3 regions of the Streptomyces sp. NPDC058464 genome follow, and region 1 is predicted to be linked to each of the others. Evidence: riboswitches for the same ligand, from Rfam matches in the RefSeq annotation. Region 1 holds a riboswitch; each other region holds the start of a gene.
What was found. Region 1 has a riboswitch for cyclic di-AMP ahead of ACFWPQ_RS03405 (NlpC/P60 family protein). Riboswitches for the same ligand answer to the same signal wherever they lie in the genome.
Positions count from the first base shown of each region.

Region 2: linked by a shared signal. The riboswitch ahead of ACFWPQ_RS15790 (NlpC/P60 family protein) and the one ahead of ACFWPQ_RS03405 (NlpC/P60 family protein) in region 1 are both predicted to bind cyclic di-AMP.
Region 3: linked by a shared signal. The riboswitch ahead of ACFWPQ_RS13520 (transglycosylase SLT domain-containing protein) and the one ahead of ACFWPQ_RS03405 (NlpC/P60 family protein) in region 1 are both predicted to bind cyclic di-AMP.

Region 1 is NZ_JBHXMA010000002.1:98,192-100,384, forward strand. It holds gene ACFWPQ_RS03405 (NlpC/P60 family protein) at 1-743, opposite strand, end outside; cyclic di-AMP (ydaO/yuaA leader) riboswitch at 752-924, opposite strand; gene pcrA (DNA helicase PcrA) at 1,238-2,193, shown strand, end outside.
Region 2 is NZ_JBHXMA010000010.1:70,183-72,375, reverse strand. It holds gene ACFWPQ_RS15795 (DUF1996 domain-containing protein) at 1-369, opposite strand, end outside; cyclic di-AMP (ydaO/yuaA leader) riboswitch at 787-963, shown strand; gene ACFWPQ_RS15790 (NlpC/P60 family protein) at 974-2,193, shown strand, end outside.
Region 3 is NZ_JBHXMA010000008.1:110,449-112,641, reverse strand. It holds gene ACFWPQ_RS13525 (HAD family hydrolase) at 1-226, shown strand, start outside; gene ACFWPQ_RS13520 (transglycosylase SLT domain-containing protein) at 247-735, opposite strand; cyclic di-AMP (ydaO/yuaA leader) riboswitch at 740-936, opposite strand; gene ACFWPQ_RS13515 (polyprenyl synthetase family protein) at 1,884-2,193, shown strand, end outside.

The DNA of each region.
Region 1 (2,193 bases):
GACGTCGAGGACGACGACGTCTCCTGGTCGGCGGCCGCGGCCTGCTGCTTCGCCAGCTCCGCCGCCTTGCGGGCCGCCGCTTCCTCCTGCTGCTTCTCGAGCGCCGCCAGCCGGGCCTTCTCCGCGGCCGTCAGCTGCGACAGCAGCTCCCGCGCGGAGGCCAGCTTCGTCTGGACGGTGGTCTTGGCGGTCTTGAGGTCGTCCTGCGTCTCGGTGAGCGTCTCGAGGCTCTTGGCGGCCTCCTGGCGCTTCTTCATGGTCGCGGACTGCTGGGTGACGTAGTCGTCGACCGCGTCCTTCTGACGCGAGGTCAGGCGGCTCATCAGCTGGTCCTGCTCGAAGTAGTCCTGGGGGCTGTCCGCGAGCAGGAAGGTCGCCGTGTCGGAAACGCTTGTTCCGGTCCGGTACTGGGCCGCGGCGAACGAACCCAGCTCCTCACGCGCCTTGTTCAGCCGGTCCGTGCGCTCGGCGACGTCGTCGAGCAGGGTGTCGACCTGCTTGCGTTGCTTGCCGGTGCGTTCCTTGGCCGCGTTGTACTTCTCGGTCGCCGACTCCGCCTGCCGGTAGAGGGCGTCGACCTTCTTCTCGACCTCCTCCACGCTCGGCTTGCCGTCCTCGGGGGGTGCGGCCTCGGCCGTCTGGGAGAGCAGGGCCACGGAGGTGAGGGCTGCGGTGGCCAGCGCGGGGGTGCGTATGCCCGCCGCGCGTATTCCTGACGGCCGGGACTTGCGGTGCGACGCCAACGGAGGCGACTCCTTCCATGTTCCGCCTACCGAGTTAGCTGTCGGGTTCGGGCGGGTGGTTCGGAAGGGTTGCCCTACGGTCCGCTCCCCGGAGGGGAGTCGGGACCGATTCACCCCGGGATCGGTGTGGGTCCCCGGCTCCGGATGCGCGGCGGCGCCCCGGACTCGGCGGAGGCCGTGCGGCCCGGCGATGTTCGCCGGTGGAGGTCGTACGGCCTGCCTGGCACGCTAACCAACTCGTGTGGCCTCTGTGAAGGTTGATGTGCGATATGCCCGATACATTTTCGTGACCTTGTTGTTGAGGCTGGTTCAGACGAGGCCGTCTGGGATGGTATGGGTGACTTGTCCGGGAGGGGGGCGGTGGTTCGCCGTCGGTACCCGCGACTCCGTGGTGTGCGTCGGCCTGCCGTGACGGAGCGGATCTGTTCGGTCACCCGGGTGAGTTTTCGGGGCGGCGGCCGGTTGTCGGTGGGGCGCCCTAGACTCGGAGAGCGATGAGCAGCCTCTTTGACGACAGCTTCCTGGCGAGCCTCCAGGCCCCCCGCGGCCATGACGAGGAACCTCCGCCGCCGCCCGAGGACGAGCACGCTCCGGAGTCGATTCCGGACGATCTGTTCGGCGGGAAGTTCGACGTGCCCCCGGACCGGGACGCCTACTACCGCGACGGCGCCGCCCGCCCGGCCCTGGACCCGGCCGCGCTCCTGGACGGGCTGAACGAGAACCAGCGGGCGGCCGTCGTGCACGCCGGCTCGCCGCTGCTCATCGTGGCCGGCGCCGGTTCCGGCAAGACCCGGGTACTCACCCACCGCATCGCCCACCTGCTCGGCGCGCGCCAGGTGCACCCGGGCCAGATCCTCGCGATCACCTTCACCAACAAGGCCGCGGGCGAGATGAAGGAGCGGGTCGAGCACCTCGTCGGCCCGCGCGCCAACGCGATGTGGGTGATGACCTTCCACAGCGCCTGTGTCCGGATCCTCCGGAGGGAGAGCAAGAAGCTCGGCTTCACCTCCTCCTTCTCGATCTACGACGCGGCCGACTCCAAGCGCCTGATGGCCCTGGTCTGCCGCGACCTGGACCTGGACCCCAAGCGCTACCCGCCCAAGTCCTTCAGCGCCAAGATCAGCAACCTGAAGAACGAGCTGATCGACGAGGAGGACTTCGCCGCCCAGGCCACCGACGGCTTCGAGAAGACCCTCGCCCAGGCCTACGCCATGTACCAGTCGCGGCTGCGCGAGGCGAACGCCCTCGACTTCGACGACCTGATCATGACGACGGTCAACCTGCTGCGCGCCTTCCCGGACGTCGCCGAGCACTACCGCCGCCGCTTCCGGCACGTCCTGGTCGACGAGTACCAGGACACCAACCACGCCCAGTACGCCCTCGTGCGCGAGCTCGTCGGCACCGGCACCGGCACGCGAGCCGATGACGCCGACACCCCGCCCGGCGAGCA
Region 2 (2,193 bases), on a different contig from region 1:
GTCCAGGCCCTGCGGGCGGTCGCCCTCGCGGCCGATGGCGTCGGCGATGCGCTGCAGCGACTCGGACCGCTTCTCCTTCAGCGGGCTCATGATCGTCTGGTCGGCGAGGCCGGGGTTCTGCTCGATCTCCGCGGCGGACTCGGTGAGTTGCTGATACGCGGCCACGATCTGCTGGTCCAGCTGGGCGAGTTCGTTGTCGACGTCGGCCCGCGCCCCGTCGGGTACCGCCGTCAGCCGGCTGCCGACGTCGGGGCAGTAGATGGTGGGCGCGGACAGCACCTGGCCGGTGGCGACCTGGGTCTGCTGGTCCCCGCCCTCGGTGGCCGAGGCATAGACGTTCACCGCGACCAGTCCCCCGCCGCCGAGCATCAGGGCGACCGCTGCGAAGGTCGCGCGTTGTGCGCCGGTCGGGCGTCTGCGCCTGTTGCGTCTCAAGGTCGTTCCCCTGCGTCTCGTGGTCGGCGGGACATGGAAATCCCCGGCCCTATACGGGCCGCGGCGCCATCGTGTTCAACAGACCCACGAATTCACGGCGACCTCACAGAAAGCGCGTGTCCCGGAACGGTCACGGAACAGGGGGACGCAACCGACGGCAACGCCCCGGTGACCCTGCGAAAGCAATGGATGCGCGCGAAATGCCGTCCCGTACGGTCGAGTTCCGAACGCTAAGACGAACATCACAAATACGTATCGGACATTACGCACTTCAACCTTCACACGAGTGACACAAGTTGGCTAAGTTGACGGGCAAGCCGCTCGGCTCCCTCCGGCGAATCCCGCCGGGCCGCGCGGCCTCCGCCGAATCCGGTGCCTTCCAGGGGCGAATCCGGAACCGGGGACCCAACCGAACCACTGGGGTGAATCGGCCGGACGTCCGTGAGGACGGCGGCCGTAGGGCATGCCTTCCGGACTTCACAGCCCGAACCCGACAGCTAACTCGGTAGGCGGAGTACGGAAGGAGCACGACCCCTCAATGGCGCCCGAGAGCCGTGACGAGGTTCGGCAGCGGATCAACAGCCTCTACGACCAGGCCGAGAACGCCACCGGGAACTACAACGCCACGCGCGCGATGAGCGGGGGTTCACGCTCACGCGGTGTCCCGCTGTTCAAGCGGCCCCGTCGCGACGACCCGGGCCTCGACAACATCGCCCGGGAGTGGTTCGACGGCGCCCGTTCGAAGCTGGGGCCGAGCGTCCCGGCCGCACTCCCCTCCGACCGGCAGCCGGCCCGGCCCGGCCCGCGGCGTCCCGTCAGCGCCATGGCCGCCGACCTGCTCGGCCAGCTGGAGGGCTCCGGCCCGGCCCGGCTGGAGCTGACCGCGGGTCCGTCCGCGCAGACCGACTTCGAGGTCGTCCGCGAGCTGCCGCCCCCGAGGCCGGAGCAGCGCGCGGTGGCCGCGCTCGAAGCTGCCCCGGCCGCCCAGCCGGTTCCGTCCGCACAGCCCGTGCCGACCGCGCAGACCCCGTGGCCCACGCCCGAGGCCCAGGCCGCAGCGCAGCAGTGGGCTGCTCCCCCCGTCGGCATACCGAGCCAGCGGACCGACAGCGGCTCCTTCCGGACCGACGCCCTCGCCGCCACCCGCGCGATCCCCGCGGTGACCGAGACGGGCGGCATCCCGATCGTGTCCGCGACCGACACGGGTACGTTCCGCATCATGACCCCGGGCGGTACCAGCGCCAGCCGTGCCACGCCCCCGGCGGACCCGACCGGCTTCCGCGTCATGACCCCGGGCGGCCCGGGCACCGGCAGCTTCCCCGGGGTGCCCCCGATGGACGCGGGCCCCGCCCCCGCCCAGACCATGGCTCCGGTGGCGGCTCCGGCTCCGGCTCCGGCTCCGGCGGACATGACCGGCTTCCGCATCATGACCCCGGGCGGCTCGGGCACCACGGCGTTCCCGGGTGTGTCTCCCCTGGACATGGACACCGCCCCCGGCCAGGCTGCGGCTCCGGCTGTGGGGGACACCGGCTCCTTCCGCATCATGACGCCGGGCGCCACGGGCTCGTTCCCGATGCCGACCTCGGCCGACGCGGGAGCCTTCCCGACCGCGGACCCCATGAGCACCGGCGTCTTCCCGACCGCGGCGCCCACGAACTCCGGCGCCTTCCCGACCGCCGCCCCCACCGACTCCGGCGCCTTCCCGACCATGGCGCCCGCCGCCGCTGCCCCCGCCCCGGCTCCGATGGACATGGGCGG
Region 3 (2,193 bases), on a different contig from region 1:
GACCAAGGCGACCGGGCTCGCGCTGGCCGCCGGCCATCTGGGGCTGAGCCCCGGACAGGCCATCGCCTTCGGGGACATGCCCAACGACATCCCGATGTTCGAGTGGGCGGCCCACGGGGTGGCGATGGCCAACGCGCACCCCGAACTCAAGGCGCTGGCCGACGAGATCACCGCGTCGAACGAGGACGACGGCATCGCCGCCGTCCTCGAAAGACTCTTCGACTGACGCGCGGTACGTCGGTCGGCTCAGTACGCGCCGTGGACGTTGTCCATCGAGCCGTACCGCGCGGCGGCGTAGTTGCAGGCGGCGGTGATGTTCGCGACCGGGTCGTAGATGTCGAACGACGTGCCGTCCACGTGGTAGGTCTTGAATGTCGGGTCGATGACCTGGAGCAGGCCCTTGGACGGGATGCCCTTGGCCGCGTTGGAGTCCCAGAGGTTGATGGCCCGCGGGTTGCCGGAGGACTCCCGCATTATGTTGCGGTAGATGCCGTTGTAGGTGCCCGGGATGCGCTTCTCCCGCATGATCGCGAGCGACTCGCGGATCCAGCCGTCGAGGTTGTTCGGGTACCCGGCGAGGGTGGTCGAGGCCGTCGTGGTGGAGGACCCGGCGGCGGAGGCGGCGGTCGCCCCGATGAGCGGGAGGGCGAGGACGGCGGCGCCGGTGCCGGCGACGACGAGCGTGCGGATGATGCGGTTACGGCGGGGAGTGCGGTGCTGGGCGGCAGCAGACATGGCGTTTTCCTCTCCGTCGCCTGCGAGGTGAGCTGTCGGGTTCGGGCCCGGGGAGTGCCCGGCCGCACCGCCCGAAGGCGATGCGATTTCACCCCTAGCCGTTCCGGAACGACGTCTGTCCGCTGACGTCGGCCGCCCGGTCCGGCGACTTACCTGGGTTCCCCGCTCCTGCCGTGCGAATGAACTCGTCGATGGGTTACGACGGGCGGCGGCAGGATTCGGCGTCCGCCCGGCGAGCGGGAACGTATGCGAGGGCACATGTCAGGAACAAGTACCTGATGCGCACAACACACCGATTGACCTTTTACTGAGGCGTATGGGGTACTTGATCCTTTGCGTTTGCCAACCCTCAACTGGCCTGCAGGGGAAGGGAAAGGAGGGTTGTGGCGGGCCTTGCGCCACCCGGGTCCGCGTGACCTACTTCACGAAAGAGCAATAGCGGCAAATCGGGCATCAGGGATTCCTGAAATCCGCCTTTTTCCTGGTTCGACGGAAAGGCGCCACGCTTCCATTCGCGCGGATTGCCCGGCCTGGGGGTGGTGGAGTGGGGGCTAATGCGGAGATTTCGATGAGTAGTCCGAATTGTCGGATCAGGTACTTCTCCGGCGTGCTCTCCGTCAACCTCGGCGGCTCCGGGTGCGTGTGCGTGCCACTGACCCGCCCGGGGTGGGAAGTTGGGTGCGCGCGTGAAGGAATGTGGCTCGAGGGATGCGGAGGTCGCCGTGCGTGGTCTCGCGAAGGAAGGGTGCACGGGTGTGCAGGAGGTGCCGCCGTTCGGGCGCCGGGTGTCCCCGGCGGGGTCGGCGGAACCGGCGGGTTACGGGTGGGGTGCGCCCGGGCAGGTGACGTCGGTCGGGGGAGCCGGGACCGTTTCCGGGCGGCGCTCGGGTGGAAGGTCTGCCGCCGGCGAGGGACACGGCATGTATCCCGGTTCGGGACAAGTGCCCGCACTTCCTGTTAAGTCAGTGGATGTCAGGTCATATCGGCTGATCAAAAACATAACGGTCGTGATCCGATAGCGCCCGGGGTGTAACCGTGGGCGCTATCGGTGATCGAAACCCGACCGGATACGCTGACTTGAGTGAGGGCAGCGACCTATCGACAAACCGCGTAATCGCCAGTAGACACCAGCAGACAGGAGACCCCTCGTGACCGTCGTCGGGCCGTTCGGGCTGAGCGTGCGGGACCAGGCTCTGGAAGCCGATGTCCAGGCCGGATTGACGGCTGTCGAGGAAGGCTTGCTAGAAGCCACCAAGAGCGAGGTCCCGTTCATCACGGAGGCCGCGCAGCACCTCGTACGGGCCGGAGGCAAGCGGTTCCGCCCGCTGCTGGTGATGCTCGCCGCGCAGTTCGGCGACCCGTACGCGCCCGGTGTGGTGCCGTCGGCCGTCGTCGTCGAGCTCACCCATCTGGCCACGCTGTACCACGACGACGTCATGGACGAGGCGGCCGTACGGC